2 linked regions of the Glaciimonas sp. PCH181 genome follow. The protein of the gene in region 1 interacts with the protein of each later gene in a pairwise test. Links are inferred from orthologs where the notes say so. Each region holds a gene or a part of one and is shown on either strand. Other genes may lie near its edges. The genes, in order: leuS and ligA.

Region 1 (12,176 bases):
AGAAACTGTTTATGTCGGTGATGATCCATTGCTGGATGTAGTCGGTGCTCGCCAGGCTGGCCTGCGCAGTGTCTGGATCAATCGTTTTGAGCGGACGCTACCGGCCGGAATCGATGCCGATGCAGAATGCGTGACACTGCACGATTTGGAGGCTTGGCTGCATTTGCAGAGCGTCACAAGCCGCTAAGCCGCCAGCAGCATCTAAACTCTGCCGTCAGAGAGTAAGTAAACGACAACAACTGAACAAGCGCAACGTGGCGTAACAGTGTATAAGTACATCCATAAGGGGCTGGCAAGCTGAGCCAGCGCTCGCTAAAATACTGCCCATGCATCTTGATACCCGCGCTCAAACTCTTCTGAAAGCCCTCGTAGAACGTTACATTCTCGACGGCCAGCCGGTAGGCTCGCGCGCGCTTTCAAAGATTTCGGGATTAGAGTTATCGCCTGCCACGATTCGCAATATCATGGCGGATCTGGAAGAAATGGGCTTTGTCGCCAGTCCGCATACCTCTGCCGGACGGGTACCAACGCCGCGTGGTTATCGGGTGTTTGTCGATACGTTACTGACGGTACAGCCGATTGATGAAAGCGCCCTTGAATCCCGGATGCAATCGCGCCTGCAAACCAACTCGCCGCAAAAGATCATTGCCAACGCTGCGCAAGTGCTATCGTCGTTGTCGCAATTTGCTGGTGTCGTACTAACGCCCCGGCGCGAATCCATCTTCCAGCAAATCGAATTTTTACGGTTATCCGAAAAACGCATCTTGCTGGTCATCGTGGGCCCCAGCGGCGATGTCCAGAACCGGTTGCTGCTAACCGATGTCGATTACACCCCGTCCCAGTTAGTACAAGCCGCAAATTACATCAATCAACATTACGGCGGCCACAGCATAGACGATGTTCGCCATCGTTTACAAAGCGAAGTGCTGCAACTGCGCGACGACATGACGCGCTTGATGCAAGCCGCGGTTGAGGCTGGCAGCGATGCGATGACGGACAACGCAGATGATGTTGTGATTTCAGGTGAACGCAATCTTTTGAGCGTGACCGATTTATCGTCGAGCATGGCTTCGTTGCGTAAGCTATTCGATATGTTTGAGCAAAAAACCAATTTGATGCGCTTGCTAGATATCTCCGGCAAGGCTACAGGTGTGCAAATTTTTATCGGCGGAGAATCCCAACTCGTCCCGATGGAAGAAATGAGCGTCGTTACCGCGCCGTATGAGGTCAACGGTAAGATCGTCGGTACGCTAGGCGTCATCGGACCAACCCGGATGGCCTATCAAAGGGTCATCCCGATTGTAGACATTACGGCAAAATTACTCTCAAACGCATTAAGCCAGAACTAGTCTGGCTTAATGCGTTTGGCTTAATTGCCGGCATCTGACTACCTACGTAGCAAAAATCCCGCGTGAAATCTTTCTTCGCCGTTATTTCTTAACGCATGACCGGCAATGGCCATATAGCGCCAAAGCATGATCGGCAATCTCGAAACCGTGCTCTTTGGCAACTGCTTTTTGACGACTTTCGATTTCTTCGTCGTAAAACTCTTCCACAAGACCGCACACCAGACAGACCAGATGGTCATGATGTGAGCCTTCGTTAAGCTCAAAAACCGCTTTGCCGGTCTCAAAATGATTACGCTGCAATAGGCCAGCTTGCTCAAATTGCGTTAATACGCGATATACAGTTGCCAAACCGACATCAAGATTTTCGGTCAGCAGAATTTTATAAACGTCTTCAGCGCTCAGATGACGTACTTCACTATTTTGGAAGATTTCCAAAATTTTAAGTCGTGGCAAAGTAGCTTTTAGGCCGCTTGCTTTTAGTTCAGATGGATTGTTAGGCATGTTTACGTCGCAAATGGATGATCTGCTTTATCATATAGCGTTTTAGCACAATTGCTCAATCAATTGAGATCCTTATGCGCATGTTGCTCTCTTGTATTAACCGCACCTCTGTCCTGACCATCGCTGCTGTTTCAGTAGCGTTACTCGCTGGCTGCGCTTCCAAAAATCCCCTGATCGACAATCCGACGGCGGCCACCGGCACCAATGCAGGCACCACCAGCGCAACAGCGCCGACTGCCGCGACAGCAGATGCAGGCGTCCAAACCGTCAAGAATCGCCGGTTTTTCGGTATCTTCTCGCCTTATCGCCCAAATATTCAACAGGGCAATTTTGTGTCGAGAGAAATGATCTCGCAGGTAAAAGAAGGCATGACTACCGAGCAGGTATCATTTGCACTTGGCACGCCATTGCTAACAGATATATTTCACGCGAATCGCTGGGATTATGTATTCCGTCTGCTAAAAGGCAACGGCGAAATCACCTCCAGTCGCGTCAGTGTATTCTTTAAAGACAACCTGGTGACCCATGTTGAAGGCGGCGGCGATTTGCCGACCGAGGCAGAATATCTGGCACAAATTTCCGGTGGCGATAAAGAAGCCAAGAAAGCGACCCAAGATAAGGGTATTGCCAAGGATGTGCCTTTGCCTCCTCCTACATCTACAGTCAAATAACACTGCAAATAATAAGTCGGAAGTTTAAATTAACGATGAATCAAATGAAAATTGCCGTTGCTGGCGCATCCGGGCGTATGGGTCACATGCTGATCGAAGCTATTCAGCATGCGGACGATGCGATATTGGCGGGCGCGCTGGATGTACCGACATCGCCCGGATTGGGAACCGACGCTGCTGCTTTTCTAGGCGCACCCGCTGGCGTGATAATTGAATCCGATCTGGCGACCAGCCTGGCGAATGCCGATTATCTGATCGACTTTACGCGCCCTGAAGGCACGCTGAAGCATCTGGCGTATTGCGCTGAGCATGGCATCAAGATGATTATCGGCACGACCGGCTTTGACGAAGCAGGTAAAGCAGCCATTTCCGCTGCTGCTGAAAAAACCGCCATCATGTTCGCGCCGAATATGAGTGTCGGCGTCAATGTCACCATGAAATTGCTGGAATTGGCCGCGAAGAGCTTCTCGCACGGCTATGACATTGAAATCATCGAAGCCCATCACCGTCATAAGGTTGATGCGCCATCGGGCACGGCCTTAAAAATGGGCGAAGTCATCGCCGCTGCGCTAGGCCGCAAACTCGATGATGTTGCGGTCTATTCCCGCGAAGGCGTCACTGGTGAACGCGATCCTTCTTCTATCGGTTTCGCTACCATCCGTGGCGGTGATATCGTCGGCGATCACACAGTCATGTTTGCGGGCGATGGCGAACGGGTAGAAATTACACACAAATCCTCCAGCCGGGTTACTTATGCGCATGGCAGTCTGCGTGCTGCACGTTTCCTGATTGACAAGACAACCGGATTGTATGACATGCAGGATGTGCTCGGTCTGCGTTAATTTTATGTCTTTTCCGCTATCTTTCTTGTCATTTATGCCAACCTCTGGATCACCATCATGAATGATAATCTTGGTTTCGCGCATTATTGGGCACAGGGCGATGCAGTCTCGCATGCCGTGGCATATTTGCTACTACTGATGTCTGTCGTCAGCTGGTTTTATATCCTGTCTAAAACCTTAAGTTCGTGGCGCATTCGCCGCAGCGCCTCGGCGCTGGATGGCTTTTGGCAAGCGTCCACAATGCGCGATGCAATTGCCCTCATCAAACCCGTCGATACTGAAAACGTCTATGCGCCATTAGCCGAGCAAGCAGCCGATGCTGCTGCGATCAGAACCCCGGCGGCTGGCAATTCCGCCGCATCCCTGAATGCGGCGACTGACCTTGGCGAATTGATCACACGCACTTTACGCCGCGAAATCAACCGTGTTTCTTCACGACTGGAAAGCGGCTTAACCTTGCTGGCATCGGTCGGTTCAACAGCACCGTTTGTCGGCTTGTTTGGCACTGTCTGGGGTATTTACCATGCATTGATGGCGGTTTCTGCATCTGGCACAGTGCAAATCGATAAGGTCGCGGGCCCGGTAGGCGAAGCGCTGATCATGACTGCGCTCGGTTTAGTGGTCGCTATCCCTGCTGTGCTGGCATACAACGCATTCACCCGCGTGAATCGGATTACACTGGCGGAATTAGATGCATTTGCCCATGATCTGCATGCTTATCTGACAACAGGTAGCCGAGTCGGTAAATAAATTACCAGCATACGGATACGACTACAAAATACAGCGCTATTAATCGACAGCAACTCATCCAGGATTAAGAATGGCATTCGGCGGATTTAACGACAATCAGCAAGCTGCACCAATGGCGGATATCAATATCACGCCGATGGTAGACGTGATGTTGGTGCTGCTGGTGATATTTATCATCACGGCGCCGTTGTTTACGCACGCGGTGAAAGTCGACCTGCCAACCGCACAATCCGCCCCTGCCCCTGAAAAGCCAGAGACAATTGCGCTGTCGATTGATCGTGCCGGAAAAATGTTCTGGAACGACGCCCCTATTGCCGAAAATGAGCTAGCCCCGCGACTTATTGCCGCTGCTCAAAAGCAACCGCAACCAGAATTACAATTGCGCGCCGATAAAGACACCCGTTATCAAGTTCTGGCTGAAGTCATGTCTTTGGCGCAAAATAATGGGTTGACCAAGATTGGTTTTGTTACCGATCCTAAAAATACCCAGGCAAACAAGTAAATTCACCAAGGTCTACCCGCTAGACAATCGCTGCTCTACTCCTCCAGAATTCCTCTATCCATGGCGTTATCAGGCTTGAATCAGCCAAAATCTGCCTAGTCGACACTCAATGATGAGCGGCATATAGATCCCGTTTGTATCGCATTGGATAGCATCTCCGTAAGTCCCCTGTCGTACACCAGCACATGAACCAGTATAATCATTGGTTCCGGGTGAATTCACCCCATGCTCTCACATTCACTTTTTTAGCCCCATCCACGCCATGCAAGAAAAATACAGCTCGACCGACGTCGAAAAATCGACGCAAGACCATTGGCGCGCTATAGATGCCTACAAAGTCGTCGAACACGCGAAAGACCAGAACGGTCAGGACAAGAAGAAGTTTTACGCCTGTTCAATGCTGCCTTATCCATCCGGCAAATTGCATATGGGCCATGTGCGCAATTACACGATCAACGACGTCATGTATCGCTATATGCGGATGAACAATTACAACGTCTTGATGCCAATGGGATGGGATGCTTTCGGCATGCCGGCGGAAAATGCGGCAATGGCGAACAACGTGCCTCCGGCGCAATGGACGTACAGCAATATCGAACACATGAAAGCCCAGATGCAATCGATGGGACTTGCCATCGATTGGTCACGTGAAATGACGGCCTGTAAGCCAGAGTATTACAAATGGAACCAGTGGATGTTCCTGAAGATGCTTGAAAAAGGCGTCATCTATAAAAAAACCGGCACCGTCAATTGGGACCCGATAGACCAAACCGTATTGGCTAATGAGCAAGTCATCGACGGTCGCGGCTGGCGATCCGGCGCGCTAATTGAAAAGCGTGAAATCCCGATGTATTACGCCAAGATCACCGATTACGCTGAAGAATTACTCGATCACGTCGAAACCAAATTACCGGGCTGGCCAGAGCGTGTACGTCTGATGCAAGCCAACTGGATAGGCAAATCGACAGGCGTACGCTTTGCCTTCCCACATAAAATCACCGAAAACGGCGAACTGATTCAAGATGGCAAGCTATGGGTATTCACCACCCGTGTCGATACCATCAAGGGCGTGACCTTTTGCGTCGTTGCGCCAGAACATGCGCTGGCAACCTTCGCCGCCAAAACCAATCCAGAACTGACCGAATTCATCGCCGAATGCAAAAAAGGCGGCGTTGCTGAGGCCGATATGGCGGTCATGGAAAAGAAAGGTATGCCAACCGGCCTCTACGTTTCTCATCCTTTAACAGGTCAACTGGTCGAAGTATGGGTCGGCAATTACGTGCTGATTACCTACGGCGACGGCGCGGTGATGGGCGTACCGGCGCATGACGAGCGCGACTTTGCCTTCGCTCAAAAATACGTTCTGCCGATTCGCCCGGTCATTGCCGTCGCAGACAAAGTGTATTCCACCGAAACTTGGCATGATTGGTATGCCGACAAAGAAAACGGCCGCTGCGTAGACTCTGGCAAATACGATGGCATGGGCTATCAAGAAGCGGTTGACGCCATCGCTGCCGACCTCGCGGCCCATGGTTTAGGCGAAAAGAAAATCACCTACCGCCTGCGCGACTGGGGCATTTCACGCCAACGTTATTGGGGCACGCCGATCCCGATCATCCATTGTGATGACTGCGGTGATGTGCCTGTGCCAGAAAAAGATTTACCGGTCTTGCTGCCGGAAGATTGCGTGCCTGACGGCAGCGGCAATCCGCTAAACAAGCATGAAAAGTTTCTGCACGTCGACTGCCCTACCTGCGGCAAACCGGCGCGACGCGAAACCGACACCATGGATACTTTTGTCGATTCATCCTGGTATTACATGAAATACACCTCGCCCGGCTCAACCGATGCGATGGTCGACTCTCGCAACGATTACTGGATGCCGATGGATCAATACATCGGCGGCATCGAGCACGCTGTATTACATCTGCTATACGCGCGCTTCTGGACCAAAGTCATGCGCGACTTTGGACTAGTCAAGTTTGACGAGCCGTTTACCAACTTGCTCACGCAGGGCATGGTGCTGAACGAAACCTACTATCGCGAAGAAACCAACGGCAAAAAAATCTGGTTCAATCCAGAAGACGTTGCCCTGACTTTTGACGATAAGGGTCGACCACTGTCGGCGATCCTGAAAACGGACGGTCAGCCGGTTGCCATCGGCGGCACCGAAAAGATGTCTAAATCGAAGAACAACGGCATCGATCCGCAAGCACAGATTGACCAATATGGTGCCGACACGGCCCGCCTGTTCACTATGTTTGCGTCACCGCCAGAGCAAACATTAGAATGGTCAAACGCCGGTGTCGAAGGTGCGAACCGTTTCTTGCGCCGAGTCTGGAGTTTCAGTTTTGCCCAGGCAGCAAATATCCGCCCAGGCACCAGCACGCAATTTACCGATCTGCCAGATGCACTCAAAACCTTGCGCCGCGAAGTGCACAAAATTTTGCAGCAAGCAGACCACGACCTGAAACGTATTCAATACAACACGGTCGTATCGGCATGCATGAAAATGCTGAACACGCTAGAAGCCGCCAAGCTCGAAGCCTCGGCAACCAGCAATGCAGTACTGACAGAATGTCTGTCGATTTTCTTACGCGTACTCAATCCCATCGCGCCGCATATTACGCATACGCTTTGGCAAGAGCTCGGTTTCAGCAAAGTACACGGCGATATTCTAGACGCTAGTTGGCCACAGGTCGACCTCACGGCGCTGGAGCAAAGCGAAATTGAGATGATGATTCAGGTCAATGGCAAACTTCGCGGCAGCATTATCGTTGCCAAGGATGCCGACAAAGCAACCGTCGAAGCACTGGCACTTGCCCATGAAAATGTGCAAAAGTACCTTGAAGGTGCACCTAAGAAAGTCATTGTTGTGCCGGGAAAACTGATCAATATCGTGGCTTAAAAAGCGGCCATCGGTACTAAGTAAGACAATGAAGTAATCCGGCGAAGTAAGCGGTTGATATTCGGCCGCAGCCAGCAACAGCTTGGCCTTTAAGTTTGATCTTGTGGCCGGGTACACTCAAGTAGTAATGAGTTAGCCCGGTCATTGCATGTCGTTCCGCATCTTGAAACAAGGACTATCTGTATGACGCGCATTTCCCTGAGCCGCCTTCCTTTTTTTCGCTGGTCGATGATTATCGCCGTCAGCGCACTGCTCGCCGCCTGTGGCTTTCATTTGCGCGGTTCGGCCAATTTACCGTTTAAATCTATCTATCTCGGCTCGGCTACCGGCACGCCATTGGGTATCGAATTGAAACGTAATATTGTCGCTAGTGGCACCACCACAGTGTCAGAGAAGGAAGCTGGCGCAGAAGCGATTATGGAAGTCCTCGCGCAGAGTCAGGAAAAAGTCATTTTGACTCTGAACAGTCAGGGCCGTGCACGTGAATACATGCTGTATTACAAATTTTCATTCCGCCTGAAAGATGCGCAGCAGAAAGAATTGATGACGCCGACCCAAATCACACTGAAGCGCGATATCAGCTATAACGAATCGCAAGAATTATCAAAAGTTGCCGAGGAAGCGCTGTTGTATCGCGACATGCAAACCGATCTGGTACAGCAAATTCTGCGTCGTCTGGCCGCGCTCAAACCTGCTAATGCCGGAATCACTGATGCGGTAACGCCGACGCCGCCAGCGTCGTCAGTCCCATCGGTCACTCCAGCGCAATAAAGAGGCTAGGCATGCAACTGCGGATTGACGCCCTTGAAGGCCACTTGGCAAAAGCCGTGGCCCCGCTGTACGTCATCACCAGCGATGAGCATCTGCTGGCGCTCGAAGCTGCGGATAAAATCCGCAAAAGCGCGCGCGCACATGGCTGCTCGGAACGCGATGTTCTGATCGTTGATCGTAGTTTTAAATGGGGCGAGTTACAGGCTGCGAATCAGTCGCAATCGTTGTTCGGGGATAAAAAACTGATCGAGTTGCGTATCCCGACCGGCAAACCCGGCAAAGATGGCGGCCAGGCATTGCAGCAATATGCCGCCACGTTAAATCCGGATAACGTCACTATTATTACGTTGCCGAAGTTGGATTGGGCAACACAAAAAGCGGCGTGGGTAGCCTCCTTACAGCAGACCAGCGTCTATCTCGACATTCAGCAAGTAGAACGGTCACAGTTACCGAACTGGATCGGCGTGCGTTTGGCTGGGCAGCAGCAAAGTACCGACCGACAGTCGCTGGATTTTATTGCCGATCGGGTTGAGGGAAATTTGCTGGCAGCGCATCAGGAAATCCAGAAACTGGCGTTGCTACATCCAGCGGGCAAACTAAATTTCGAGCAGATCCACGACGCAGTGCTAAACGTAGCGCGCTATGATGTTTTTAAATTGAACGAGGCGATGCTGGCCGGGGATATCGGGCGTCTGGTACGGATGATCGATGGACTAAAAGGCGAAGGCGAAGCGCTGCCGCTGGTACTCTGGGCAATCTCAGAAGAATGTCGCACGTTATTAAAATTGAAATCAGGCATGACGCAAGGCCGCCCGCTGAATGCGTTGATGAAGGAATACCGCATTTGGGGGCCGCGTGAACGCTTGATGGAACCGGCGTTGCGGCGCTTATCGCTGGCGACCATCGAAGCAGCGCTGCAACAGGCCGCTCAGATCGACAAAATGGTCAAAGGCTTGCGCGCCAAAACATTTGCTGGCGACGCCTGGGATGCTTTGCTGCAATTAGGATTAAAGGTCGCTCGCTCTTAAATGCCTCTGCGCCGTCACCACTTTCCAACGGATTAGACAGACTAGAAACTATGGATATCCAACACTACATCGCTGAAGTCGGTCAACGTGCCCGCGTAGCATCGCGCTTGATGGCACGCGCGGATACCGCCGCCAAGAATCGTGCGTTGACCTTGATCGCAGAAGCAATCCGCCGCGACGCCGATATCTTGCGCACCGCCAATCAAAAAGATCTGGAAGCCGCGCGCGCCAGTGGATTAGAAGAAGCGATGCTGGATCGCCTGACCTTATCCGACAAAGCCATCGCGACCATGATCGAAGGCTTGCAGCAAATCGTAGCCCTACCCGATCCGATTGGCGAGATTTCCAACATGAAATATCGTCCTACCGGGATTCAGGTAGGTCAAATGCGCGTCCCGCTTGGCGTCATCGGTATCATTTATGAAGCACGGCCTAACGTGACTATCGATGCTGCTGGTTTATGTATCAAAAGTGGCAACGCAACGATTTTACGCGGCGGCTCAGAGGCAATTCACTGCAATCAGGCATTAGCGAAACTGGTCAAAGAAGGATTAAAGGGCGCAGGTTTGCCAGGCGATGCAGTGCAAGTTATCGAAACGACCGATCGCGCAGCAGTGGGTGCATTGATCAGCATGCCTGAATATATTGATGTCATCATCCCGCGCGGCGGCAAAGGTCTGATCGCCCGTTTGATCAAAGAATCAAAAGTCCCGATGATCAAACATCTGGATGGTATTTGTCATGTCTACATCGATGATGCGGCAGATCCCGAAAAAGCCCTGAAGATCGCCTTCAACGCCAAATGTCATCGCTACGGCACCTGCAATACGATGGAAACCTTGCTAGTAGCGCGTTCCATCGCGCCACATGTGCTGCCAGAACTGGCGCATTTGTATCGGACTAAAGATGTAGAACTACGTGCGGATGCCGAAGCCAGCAAGATATTGCGCTTCTGCGACTATCCGCATCTGACCGATGCGACCGAAGAAGACTGGAGCACTGAATATCTGGCGCCGATTCTTGCGATCAAAATCGTCGAAGACATGGACGAGGCGATCACCCATATCAATCACTATTCTTCTCACCACACTGACAGTATCGTCACCGAAAACTATTCGCATTCGATGCGGTTTTTGCGTGAGGTTGACTCGGCCTCCGTCATCGTCAACGCATCAACCCGCTTTGCGGACGGTTTTGAGTTTGGCTTAGGCGCTGAAATCGGTATTTCAAACGATAAATTGCATGCGCGCGGTCCGGTCGGGCTAGATGGGCTGACATCGCTGAAATACGTCGTGTTTGGTCATGGCGAAGTACGTACATAACAAACCAAAGAATTGATAACCTGAGCAACCAACCCGCTAGATAACCCCACTCCCGGACTCACCAATAAGGATACCTTCATGCTTTGGATTAAAGCGCTACACATCGTCTTCATGGTTTCATGGTTTGCTGGCTTGTTTTATCTGCCCCGTATCTTGGTCAATCTGGCGCAAGAGACCGAACCAATGGCGACGCAACGGTTATTGTTGATGGCGCGCAGACTGTACCGTTTCATGTTGCCATTGGCGATAGGCACGGTGATCTTTGGTGCTTGGTTGTGGATGGGTTACGGCATCGGCAGAGGCCCGGGTAACGGCTGGATGCATGCTAAATTATTCCTGGTTATTTTAGTCCTCGGTTATCACCATGCGTCCGGCAGCATGCTAAAGAAATTTGAACTGGGAACGAATAAACGCAGCCATGTCTGGCTGCGCTGGTTCAATGAAGTCCCGGTTATTTTGTTGTTGGCTATCGTTATTCTCGTCGTCGTCAAGCCATTCTAATTCTGGTCCCTTACCTGCCAAGGATGCAACATGAGTAAAATCTGTGAGTATTATTTCGCGCCCCATTCGCCATTTGCCTATCTCGGGCATGCACGATTGACGGCGTTGGCCAAACAATATGGCGTTCAGATTGTGTTGAAACCGTTCGATTTGTCGAAAATTTTCCCGATCTCCGGCGGCCTGCCGCTGGCTAAGCGGTCACCTCAGCGACAAGCCTACCGCCTGCAAGAATTGCAACGTTGGAGCGCGTATTTAGAGCAGCCGCTGAACTTGCAACCGACCTACTTCCCGGTTCATAGCGATGATGCGGCCAAGTTAATCATCGCAACCCAGCTCGCCCACGGCACGCAGGCCGCGCTAGATTTGACCGCAGCCATCATGCGCGGCGTATGGGCAGAAGAGAAGAACATCGCTGATACCGATACGTTAATCGCGATGGCAACGGCGCTCGGCTATGACGGCAAAACACTATTGAAATCGGCCGAAACCGTCAGCGTAGAGGCTGAATTTGTGCGGTTCACGGATGAGGCCATTGCAGCGAACGTGTTTGGCGCGCCTTGGTACATCGTTGATGGCGAAGGATATTGGGGCCAGGACCGGCTCGATTTTGTCGAACGCGCATTTGCAAAATAAAATCGTCGGTCGCTCTTTTACAAGGCGGCCATCGTTAAAGTAGTAAAGTAACCCTGCAACACGACGGCTATTTACCATCGCGTAAATAGCCATTTCACCACACCATCGACTGTAGATGGTGTTAACGGATAAAGAGAACCCCTCATGGCACAAGCATTAACCGCACAATCACCGACCTCAAAGCACTCTTATTTCTGTCCATGTCCACGTGGACTTGAAGCTGCGCTTGCAGAAGAAATAAACGAAATTGCGCAATTAGCTGCACCGACAGTCACGCTGCGCGTCCACAATCAAGTACCTGGCGGCGTACATTGCTCTGGCTTACTCAGCGATGCATGGCGCATCAATCTGCATTCACGGATTGCCAGTCGGGTGTTAATGCGTCTGGCGCATGGCTC
Region 2 (11,510 bases), on another replicon or contig:
TCACAAACTACTTGCTTGCTACCTATGTTGTTATTAACAAGTTTACTAACATTTAACCGGAAGAATTCTCTACCGCGAATCGCGGTTCGGGCAGCGGGCAATGCGCACGAGTAGTCCCCATTTCAATTCTTATTTTTTGCGGATATCCAAACACCGAAGTGTTTGCGCTATGTTCGCTATCGAGGCCTTAGTAGTATGACCGATCTACAAACTAGTCTGTTCGCCATTGGCGGCGCAATTATTGTTGGCGTCGTCTCCTATAATAAGTGGCAAGAATACAAAGCCAAAAAGAGCGTTGAACGGGCTTTTTCGACATCGCACGATGACGTTTTGATGGCTCCGCCGTCAGAATCTTCTGAACGCGCAGACCGCGCTGAACGTCCTGAGCGGCATGAGCCTGTGTTGTTTGAGCCGGAAAGCGTCTCGGACTCAGTTGCCACTGAGGATATGCCGCTGGACAACGTTGATCTGACTGCCGAACAATTGGCAACCGAGCCGCAAGGCCAGACGGTCGTACCGTCGACCGCAGCGGAGACCGCTGCACAGGCAGCTGCGGCACCGGTGGTGAGTATCCCGCCACAAATCGAATTACCCGTAGATGGCTTGATAGATTGCGTGATTCCTTTAACGCTGGAAGCAGCGGTGCGCGGCGATAAAGTGCTGCCGGTTTTACAAAATTTACGTTACGTCGGTAACAAGCCGGTGAATTTTATTGGTGAAGATAGCCACGGTGAATGGGAGCCGATTGCCCATGGCGGTATTTATAAATCGCTGATGGCTGGCGTTCAGATGGCGAATCGCAGCAATCCTCTGAATGAGATTGAATATTCTGAGTTGGTGATTAGCCTGCGTCAGATTTGCGATGATCTGGGCGCGGAACCGGATATCCCGGATATGACTGAAGTTATGCAAGGTGCGCGTGCTCTGCACCAGTTTGTGATCGAACATGATGCACAACTAGGTGTGAATATTCAGTCGAAAGGCGCACCTTGGGCAATCAATACACTGATGTCGGCATTGGCGCGGCAGGGTTTCGATGCCCGTCCTGAAGGGCGTTTGATTATGTCAGATGGCGATGGCGGCGTGCTGTTTTCTCTGTCGACTAACGCTGGCGCGACTAGCGAAACCACTGGGCGTTTGACGCTATTGCTGGATGTTCCGCGTGTTTCGCAAGCGCGTGATGGCTACGGTGCGATGGTTGCCTGCGCGCGCGCGCTGGCGTCACGACTGGGTGGTGTAGTGGTCGATGACAGTAATCAGCCGCTGGCGGATGCACAACTGGCAGAGATAGCAGGTCAGGTTGATGCGTTCTATCTGGATATGGATGGCGCCGAAATTTCTGCCGGCTCAACGCGTGCTTTGCGATTGTTCAGTTGAGTTGAGTTGACTGTTTCATAAAAGTAGTTCAAGTCAATTAACACACGTTAAGTCCGTTATTAAGTCTGCTAATAAGCGCGTCTCTGCGCTTCTTCACTAAATTACACAAGTTATGCAACCAAGTTTATTCGATGGTGGCGGCAGCGGGAATGCTCCCGATGCCGCCGATTGGCGTGTGCGCGCAGCGTGGCTGATTGCGGAATTAAATCGCCACAATTATGCGTATTACGCGCTCGATAATCCGTCCATTCCGGATGCGGACTATGATCGCCTGTTTGGCGAACTCCAGACGCTGGAGCAATTGCATCCAGAATTAAATACGCCGGATTCGCCTACCCAGCGCGTTGGTACTGCGCCGCTGCCCCAATTTGACCAGATCACGCACTCAATCCCGATGTTGTCGCTAGGTAATGGCTTTGGCGATGCCGACATTGTTGAATTTGACCGGCGCGTCAGAGATGGGCTTGATACCCATACGGAAACCGAGATCGACTACGCGGTTGAACTGAAGTTTGACGGACTGGCGATCAATTTGCGTTATGAGGATGGCGTCCTGGTGCAGGCTGCCACCCGTGGCGATGGCAGTACCGGGGAAAACGTTACTAGCAACATTCGGACGATACGGGCGATTCCGCTACGCTTGCATAGCGATAACCCCCCTAAAGTCTTGGATGTTCGCGGCGAAGTATTGATGTTCAAAGCCGATTTTGCGCGCCTCAATGAACGTCAACGCAGTGCTGAACTGAAAGAGTTCGCCAATCCCCGCAACGCTGCCGCCGGTAGTTTACGCCAGCTTGATTCACGGATTACCGCACAACGCACGTTGCGGTTTTTTGCTTATGGCATCGGCATCCTTGATGGCGCAGAAATGCCGCCGTCGCATTCTGCATTGCTTGACTGGTACAAGACGCTTGGCCTGCCTGTCTGCAAAGAGCGGGCGGTAGTCAAAGGCGCGCAAGGTATGTTGGGGTTTTTCGGAGAAGTTGGCACAAAGCGCGGCAAGTTGCCGTATGAAATCGATGGCGTAGTCTATAAAGTCAATCGTTTGCAGCAGCAACAAATGCTGGGATTTGTATCGCGTGCGCCGCGCTTTGCGTTGGCACATAAATTCCCCGCCGAAGAGGCGACGACGCAGGTGCTTGATATTGAGGTGCAAGTTGGCCGCACTGGGGCGATAACCCCGGTCGCAAGGCTGGCACCGGTATTTGTTGGCGGCGCGACGGTAACTAACGCGACGTTGCACAATGAGGATGAAGTTCGGCGCAAGGATATTCAGATCGGCGATACCGTCATAGTGCGCCGTGCCGGTGATGTTATTCCTGAGGTGGTGTCGTACGTAGCCGAACGTCGTTCCGCGACAGCGCAACCGTTCGTGATGCCGACTCTGTGCCCTATTTGCGGCTCGGAGATTGTCCGGCTGGAAGACGAAGCGATAGCGCGTTGCTCCGGCGGTTGGGTTAAATGCCCGGCGCAACGGAAGGGCGGTTTGCAACATTTTGCCTCGCGTCGCGCCATGGATGTCGAGGGTCTGGGCGATCAATTAATTGACCAGTTGGTTGATCGCGGGATCATTACTACTGCGGCCGATTTATATAAACTTGGTATTGTGAAACTGGCTGCGCTTGACCGAATGGCGGATAAATCGGCACAAAACGTTGTTGCCGCGCTGGAAAAGTCTAAATCGACAACGTTAGGCCGGTTCATTTATGCGTTGGGTATTCGCCATGTTGGAGAGGCTACCGCCAAGGAGTTGGCAAGTCATTTCGGCGATATCGATGCGGTAATACAAGCTTCTGAAGAGCAATTATTAGAGGTCGCCGACATTGGTCCCGTAGTGGCGAAGTCGATTTTGGCGTTCTTCAGTGATCAGTTAAATGTCGAACTGGTTGAACAGTTGCGCGCCGCCGGCGTATATTGGGCTGCGAACTTGCCAGCGGAAACCAAGTCCAAGTTCTTGTCAGGTAAAACATTTGTCCTGACAGGAACTCTGCCTACGCTCAGCCGAGATGAAGCTGCAGCACTAATTGAGGCTGCCGGTGGTAAGGTAGCTGGTTCAGTATCGAAGAAAACAAGTTACGTTGTCGCTGGTGCCGAGGCAGGTAGTAAATTGACCAAAGCGGAAGAATTAAATGTCAGTATTCTTGATGAAGACGGACTCCGAACTCTTTTAGAAAGCGATCATGACAAAAATTAGAAAAGCAGTATTTCCAGTAGCTGGCTTGGGTAGCCGATTTTTGCCAGCAACGAAAGCCCAACCAAAAGAAATGCTTCCGATTGTCGATAAACCGTTGATTCAATACGCGGTCGAAGAAGCGGTTGCCGCCGGTATTACCGATATGGTGTTTATCACCGGCCGGAATAAACGGGCAATTGAAGATCATTTTGATACTGTTTTTGAACTTGAAAGTGAGCTTGAAGCGGCCGGTAAGATCAGGTTGCTGGATCTGGTTCGGAATGTTATCCCCAGTTACGTTAATTGTATTTTTATTCGTCAATCCGCCCCATTAGGCCTTGGTCATGCAGTGCTGTGCGCGCGTCCCGTCGTTGGTAATGAGCCGTTTGCTGTCTTGCTGGCAGATGATTTTATGGATGTCGAAGAGGGCCAAAAAGCAGTATTGGCGCAAATGACGGATGTATTTGAGCAAGAAGGCAGTAGCGTTTTGGCGGTGCAGGATGTGCCCCGTGCTGAGACCAAACAATACGGTATCGTCAGCATTGATGCTTACAAGGCCAATTTGGAGCGCGTAAATAGCATCGTTGAAAAGCCGCTCCCAGAAAATGCTCCTTCTACGTTGGCAGTCGTTGGTCGTTACGTATTGACTAACGGTATATTTGATTGCCTAGAAGGAATAGGCAAGGGCGCAGGCGGCGAAATTCAACTCACCGATGGCATCGCTGCGCTGATGGAAAAAGAAAAGGTTCTGGCGTATCGCTATGAGGGTCAGCGCTACGATTGCGGTTCCAAACTCGGCTATTTGAAAGCAACCTTGGCGATGGGCCTAAAGCATCCGGAAACCGGCCCTGAATTTACCAAATATCTGCAACAATTCCAATAATACTTTTTTAAACCGTAGCAACGGCGTTATAACTTCTGGCTGTCTTGGCGATCTTTTACGTAACTTCGAAGTAATTTTTACGTTTGCACTGCCTTCATCGGCAGGGTTGCCAAGTGCGGTGCCGAACCGTTTTGCGTAAGTTCTAATACTAAATGTGACGATTGATTCTATGAGTGTGCGTGAAATTCTAAAAATGGGTGATCCACGTCTGTTGTTGAAGGCAGAGCCAGTCACCGATTTCGATACCCCGGAACTGGCAGCATTGATCGCTGACATGTTTGATACGATGCATGCCGCAAATGGTGCGGGTTTGGCGGCACCGCAGATCGGCGTTAATTTGCGGGTGGTAATTTTTGGTTTTAAAAATAACCTGCGTTATCCTGATGCAGAACCGGTACCTGAAACTGTCTTGATCAATCCTGTTTTGACGCCACTTTCGGATATCACGGAAGACGGCTGGGAAGGCTGTTTGTCAGTGCCCGGGATGCGAGGCGTGGTGCCGCGCTGGGAGAAATTACATTACGAAGGCGTCGATCAGCATGGCGTAGCGATTAGCCGCGCAGTTGATGAGTTCCATGCGCGCGTGGTGCAGCACGAATGCGATCATTTGGATGGGATTTTATATCCAATGCGGATCAAGGATTTTTCACGATTTGGATTTACTTCGGTATTGTTTCCGGAGTTGGATCCTAACGACGACGATTAATAAATCGTCAGGCCAAATAAAAAGCGGGATAGCCATACAAGGCTGTCCCGCTTTTTTATCTTCTGGCTTATAAGCAGCAAAGTGGCGTATTTAGCCTTCGGCAATTCGTTTAGCAATATGTTCCAACGCTTCCTCAACCTGATCGACTAAAATCAGGCATAAATCGCCTTCTTTTAAGGTCGATAAAGCAGTATCGATTGCAACGAATTCGCCATCAATTTCTTGACTGGCTTTGGTGCGGCGCGCATTTTTTAAACCGTCCCGCAGCAGCGCCAAGACCTCGCCATCTGCACGACCGCGCTGGCATTGATCCTGATACAGAATAACTTCATCGAAGGCATCACCCAGCAGTTGGGTTTGCTGGCGGATGTCTTCATCGCGGCGATCCCCTGCGCCACTAATGACGACTGAGCGTCGTTTGGCGGGCATGTTTTCAACCGCTTGTACCAGCGCAACGATGGCATCAGGATTGTGGCCGTAGTCAGCGATCAATGTGGCACCACGATAATCGAATACGTTAAATCGGCCGGGCACAGTGGCGGGATCATTTATGAATGAGTGCAGGCCATTGCGGATAATTTTCCAATCCAGTTCCAACGCCCAGGCAGCTGCGGTAGCGGCCATTACGTTTTCAACCTGGAAGCAGATCGTGCCGTTCCGTGTCAATGGGATTTCTGCTAACGGTAAACGTACTTCTTGCGCTCCTTGCGCTGCGACGATATCCCCGCCGTCCAGATAGACAACGCGATGACCTTGCGCGCGATGCGTGGTCATGACTGGATTACTGTTGTCGTAGGCGAAGAACGTGACTGAGCCCGGGCAGACTTGCGCCATGCTGGTGACCATAGGATCACCAGCGTTGAGAACGGCAACACCGTTGGGAGCGACGTTTTCGACGATCACGCGTTTGACTACTGCCAGGTCTTCGACTGTGCTGATAAAGCTCAGGCCAAGGTGATCGCCCATGCCGATATTGGTAATGACGGCGACGTTACAACGATCAAAGCCGAGTCCTTCACGCAATACGCCACCGCGTGCGGTTTCAAATACCGCCGCATCAACATCGGGATGCATCAGAACGTTACGGGCGCTGCGTGGGCCGCTGCAATCGCCGGTGTCGATACGCTGCTTTTCGATATACACACCGTCGGAATTGGTCATGCCGACGCGCAGACCTTTACAGCTAAGAAGATGCGCAATCAAGCGCACGGTGGTGGTTTTTCCGTTGGTTCCGGCGACAGCAACCAATGGGATACGACCATCGTCGTTGCCGCTAAACATAGTTTCGATGATCGCTTTACCGACTGCGCGACCTTTGCCATAAGACGGGCTGATATGCATGCGCAGGCCCGGCGCGGCGTTGACTTCAACGATGCCGCCTTCTTGCTCTTCCAGTGGTTTGTGGACGCTGTTACAGACCACGTCGACACCGCAAATATCCAGACCGACCATTTGAGCAGCGGCGATGGCGCGCGCTGCCATTTGCGGATGCACGTCATCGGTGACATCCGTCGCAGTGCCGCCAGTGCTTAGATTCGCGTTATTTCGCAGGACCACGCGGACGCCTTTTGGCGGGATCGTATCGGCCTGATAACCTTGCTTTGCAAGTGTTGCAATCGCGATGGCGTCGAAGCGAATTTTAGTCAGCGGGGTTGCATGACCATCGCCACGCAAGGGGTCGCTGTTGACGTTATCGACTAAAGCGCGGATGGTATTACGACCATCGCCAATGACCAGTGGCGGGTCGCGTCTGGCTGCTGCCACCAGTTCTTTGCCGACGACCAGCAGACGAAAATCGTGGCCGGGCAGATAGCGCTCAACGATGACGTCTGCACAGATTTCCGCAGCAACATCAAAGGCGCCCATGACTTGCTCACGCGTGCCGATGTTGACTGCAACACCTTTGCCTTGATTGCCGTCGCGCGGTTTGACCACTACTGCACTACCGATTTCCTGCGCGACTGCCCAGGCATCGGGAGCCGTCGTTACGACGCGGCCTGTGGGGACCGGAACGCCGGCTGCCAGTAACAACATCTTGGTGAGGTCTTTGTCTTGCGCAATTGCTTCGGCAATGGCGCTGGTGTGACTAGTTTCTGCGGCTTGAATACGGCGCTGCTGGCTACCCCAGCCGAATTGCACCATGCTGCCCTCGGTCAGACGGCGAAACGGTACGCCACGGGCGACCGCGGCTTCTACGATGGAGCCGGTACTTGGCCCCAATCGAACGTCTTCATCCAGCTCTCGCAAGCGCGATAACGCATCGGCCAGATCGAATGGCTGATCATTAGCTGCCGCATTGCATAATGCTTGCGCCAGCTCGAAGGCTAGTTTGCCGACGGCTTCTTCGCTGTATTCGACAATGACTTGATAGACACCGTTTTCCAGCGCCTGGACAGTACGACTAAAGGTGACTGGGCAGCCAGCTTGCGATTGCAGCGCGAGTGCGGCGCTTTCTAGTGCGTGGGCCATCGAAATATTATCGTCCACACTGGTCGACTCGAGGAAGCCGATATGCGGGAAGCAAGCCCGCAAGCGCGCCTCGAAATCGTGCATGCCGGCAATCGAACGCTCAACTTCTGTGCATGACACGATTGCTTCAATCGCAGTGTGACGGGACCATAAATTTGGGCCGCGTAGGAATCGGATACGTGATACGTCCATCAACAAGTTTTCCTGAATTTTTGGTCTGTTTGACCAATTTTAATGGGGTCTAAATTTTTGTTGCCAGAATATGGCAATTCAAACATGTGGCGTTTTTTGTTACTGCTGCAAGTCGACTTGATGTCGCAACGTCATCGATTTCCTGCATGCCGCTTAATGGGACATGATGGCAATGATGTTGCGACCAAAAGGTCGATTAGGCTAACTTTGTTTTTCTTGTATTCAGCGGCGGTCTTACCAGCTCTAAATTAAAGGTTTCAATACCAGCGCGTATCAAATCGACGCTAATGCCAAGTGCCCATGTTGCAGCAACAGCAGCCAGGACATTTTCTGTGCGCGACGACGGTTGACCATCTGCGGTGAGCGGGATCGTGGCAATTTGCGCCAATTCGATTTCCCGTTTGCCGGTGGCTAAAATAATTTGCCCATGACGAACAAATACAGCGCGCTTGTTTTGCATCAAGTGTTGCGTAATCACGGGTAGCGATTGCTCAGCACAGAAGAAAATAACTTCGCCGTCACATAATTCTGCGAATGCCGACACTAACGGATCGGCTGCATTCAACACTGCTACACCAGTTGGCAATACGATATCGACCTGGGTGCGTAATACCTTAGCTATTTGTTCAGCATCGTCGACATAGTAATCCGGCAGTTTATCCGTTAAGGCGATGTTGGTGACTACGCCAACCTGACAGCGATCATAAGCCAAACCTTCAGACAGGATCGTTTTGGCGCCGTTTTCAAATACCGCTGCTTCGACTGCACGGTTAAGCAATACCCGATGCGCTCCCGTCCAGTCGGCGCAATTATTCTTTTCAACCTGTTGATTATTAAAGTACAGGCCATCGCTGCACGCAAGGCCAGTATGTTTGCCACTCAGATTGAGCAGGCGGGCGATCAGATGCGAGACTACGGTTTTGCCATCTGTGCCGGTGACGCCGACGATGGGAATACGACCGTTTTCTTCACCAGCGAACAGGTGATTAACGATCGCAAGACCCACCGGCTGCGCTTCGCCTTCAGCGGGCTTCAAATGCATCAACAAACCGGGGCCAGCATTGACTTCGACGATGGCACCGCGTTGCTGGTCCAATGGCCGGGAAATGTCTTCTGCCACCAGATCAACACCGGCAATATCCAGACCAACGATGCGGGCGGCCAGTGCCGCCGCTGCGGCAACACTAGGATGCACTTTTGCTGTTACATCGATGCAGACGTTGCCGGTGCGTTGTATTAGTACTGATTTTTCGGCGGTGGGAATGGACGTTGAGGAATAGCCCTGCCGCTCCAATTCCATTTGGATAGTCGGTTCTTGTTCCAGGATGATTGGACTAAGAGGATGTTCTTCTAGCTCACCGCGGCGTGGATCGGAGTTTAATTGGCTGTCGATCAACTCCAAAATGGTCGAGGTGCCATTGCCGATGACCGATAGTGGTTCACCTCTGGCAGCAGCAGCTAACTTGCCGCCCACAATCAGCAAACGATGTTCGTTACCGCGAATGAAGCGTTCGACGATGACACCGCTGCCTTCTTCTAATGCACAAGCGTAGGCAGTCTCGATTTCGGCGCGGGTATTTAAATCGATGAAGACGCCACGGCCATGATTAGCATCAGTTGGTTTGACGACTACGGGCAGTCCGATATCTTCTGCCGCTTCCCATGCATCTTCTGCGCTCTCGACGATACGTCCTTCCGGAGTCGGCACGCCGCAAGACTGCAACAGGCTTTTGGTCAGATCTTTATCGCTTGAAATACTTTCTGCAATGGCGCTGGTTTGGTCTGTCTCGGCAGTCCAGATGCGCCGTTGACGGGCACCGTAGCCTAGTTGGACAAGATTACCTGCCGATAGCCGCAAGGAGGGAATGCGGCGTTGGTCGGCAGCATCGACGATACAGGCTGTGCTCGGACCCAGGCAGAGCGAGTCGACCATTTCTCGCAAGGTGACAACATGGCTCGCGACATCAAATGGCTTGTTTTCAATCGCGGCCATGACCAGATCGCGGGCGGCGTACAAAGCGGCGCGCGTGATTTGCTCGTGGCGGGCTCGCACAACGACTTTATATACACCGCGTTTGGAGGTTTCACGTGCTTTGCCGAAGCCACCGGGCAGACCGGCCAGATTTTGTAATTCCAGCGTGACATGTTCTAAAATATGACCGGGCCAAGTGCCGTCTTTCAGACGTTGCACAAAACCACCGCGCTCGCCATAGCTGCAACGATGTTCAATTAATGACGGCAACCAGGTTGTCAGGCGTTCATTAAAACCGGGAATAACGTTAGAAGGGCAGTCTTCCAGTTCTCCGATATCGATCCAAGCCTCAAGAGCGGATCGATACGTCCAAATATTTGGGCCGCGCAAAGATGTAATTCGGAGAAATTCTATGTTTTTCATGTGTAATTAGTCAGACTATGGGATTGCACGCAGCAAAGAACGCCCAGTTGGATTTAACGCTTTAAGTTACAAATGGTTTACAAAGAATAAAAAATAAATAATTACCATTCATCGCAATCAGCTGCTTAAAACCCCTTAAAATACCGCAGCATACTATCTTCACGAAAATGTTGTTCTAAAGATACGTATTTTCTTGCGTCAGACTCACGTCAAATGTATTTTTGTTGTTAATAAGTGATGCGCAAGCCATTGCAGACGCAACTTATTGCCTTCCGTTCATTCCTTTTATCCCTTTTCAGGGCACCGCGCCGTTCAGATGACAAGAGAATTATTCAGTCTTACTTCCCAATCTAATAACACGATCCAATCTTTGCCGGGCAATTGGCGTGCGGACGTACAGTCGCAATTAGCCTCTGAAGAGAAAGTTGCCGCCTGGCTAGAGGTGGATATTGATGCTGCGCTACATTTTACGCGTGGTTTGGTAGTTGTGACTGATCGACGTATTCTGGCGAAAATGCGCGGTGAATCTGAGTGGTATCAGTGCGATTACTACGACGGGCTTTCATTACGCCATCACGATCACGCCGGTATCGGTAGTCTTGAATTAGTTGATCCCCGGCAACGTCTGGCGAGTTGGCGCTATACCCTGGGCCTAAATGTCATCGCATTGCGCCTGATCAATCACTTCGACCGGCAATTACAGGCGCGTTTATCGGGCCGATCAGTCGAGCGGCTGGACGAGGGAGTCTGCCCACAATGTCAGGCACCTTTGCCGCCGGGCGAAGACGACTGCGCCATCTGCCCTGAAAAAAAGGAAGAGGCGTCTTCGCGTTGGGCATTATTCCGCCTGGTGCGCTTTGCCAAACCGTATAAATGGTCATTGATCGCGGGTTTTTTGCTGACTCTGGCATCCACCGCCGCGACATTAGTGCCGCCTTACTTAACCCTGCCTTTGATGGACAACATCCTGATTCCTTATCAAAACGGGAAGCCGATCGATGTTGGCCTGGTGAAGCTCTACATGGCCGGACTGCTCGGATCGGCGCTGGTGGCATGGACACTCGGCTGGGCACGGACTTATATTCTGGCGATTGTCAGTGAGCGCATCGGTGCGGATTTGCGGACCTCGACTTACGAACATCTATTGCGACTCTCACAAGAATACTTTGGTGGAAAGCGCACCGGCGATTTGATGGCGCGGATTGGTTCGGAGTCGGATCGCATTTGCGTGTTCCTGTCATTGCATTTGCTCGATTTTGCGATCGATGTATTGATGATGCTGATGACTGCAGCGATTTTGATCTCGATTAATCCA

What was found.
Region 2: the proteins of leuS (region 1) and ligA interact in binary tests that used the Escherichia coli proteins (3 or more experiments, as listed by UniProt). The link is inferred for Glaciimonas sp. PCH181 from one-to-one orthologs.

What each region holds. Positions count from the first base shown.
Region 1 is NZ_PYFP01000002.1:656,730-668,905, forward strand. Bases 4,493-7,723 are described here. They hold leuS (leucine--tRNA ligase), read left to right. Parts: upstream 4,493-4,877; coding sequence 4,878-7,523; downstream 7,524-7,723. Other genes in these bases: C7W93_RS16155 (biopolymer transporter ExbD), read left to right, coding at 4,493-4,615; lptE (LPS assembly lipoprotein LptE), read left to right, coding at 7,707-7,723. Outside these bases: C7W93_RS16125 (HAD family hydrolase), read left to right, coding at 1-187; heat-inducible transcriptional repressor HrcA, read left to right, coding at 327-1,349; fur (ferric iron uptake transcriptional regulator), read right to left, coding at 1,431-1,850; C7W93_RS16140 (outer membrane protein assembly factor BamE), read left to right, coding at 1,925-2,521; dapB (4-hydroxy-tetrahydrodipicolinate reductase), read left to right, coding at 2,557-3,363; C7W93_RS16150 (MotA/TolQ/ExbB proton channel family protein), read left to right, coding at 3,421-4,113; more of C7W93_RS16155, read left to right, coding at 4,184-4,492; more of lptE, read left to right, coding at 7,724-8,294; holA (DNA polymerase III subunit delta), read left to right, coding at 8,306-9,322; C7W93_RS16175 (glutamate-5-semialdehyde dehydrogenase), read left to right, coding at 9,373-10,644; C7W93_RS16180 (CopD family protein), read left to right, coding at 10,723-11,145; C7W93_RS16185 (2-hydroxychromene-2-carboxylate isomerase), read left to right, coding at 11,176-11,778; C7W93_RS16190 (class I SAM-dependent RNA methyltransferase), read left to right, coding at 11,923-12,176.
Region 2 is NZ_PYFP01000001.1:1,297,230-1,308,739, reverse strand. Bases 1,069-4,030 are described here. They hold ligA (NAD-dependent DNA ligase LigA), read left to right. Parts: upstream 1,069-1,489; coding sequence 1,490-3,571; downstream 3,572-4,030. Other genes in these bases: galU (UTP--glucose-1-phosphate uridylyltransferase GalU), read left to right, coding at 3,558-4,030; C7W93_RS05900 (cell division protein ZipA C-terminal FtsZ-binding domain-containing protein), read left to right, coding at 1,069-1,377. Outside these bases: more of C7W93_RS05900, read left to right, coding at 196-1,068; more of galU, read left to right, coding at 4,031-4,433; def (peptide deformylase), read left to right, coding at 4,603-5,139; cphA (cyanophycin synthetase), read right to left, coding at 5,230-7,800; cphA (cyanophycin synthetase), read right to left, coding at 7,997-10,195; C7W93_RS05870 (ABC transporter ATP-binding protein), read left to right, coding at 10,512-11,510. UniProt on the Escherichia coli protein: DNA ligase that catalyzes the formation of phosphodiester linkages between 5'-phosphoryl and 3'-hydroxyl groups in double-stranded DNA using NAD as a coenzyme and as the energy source for the reaction.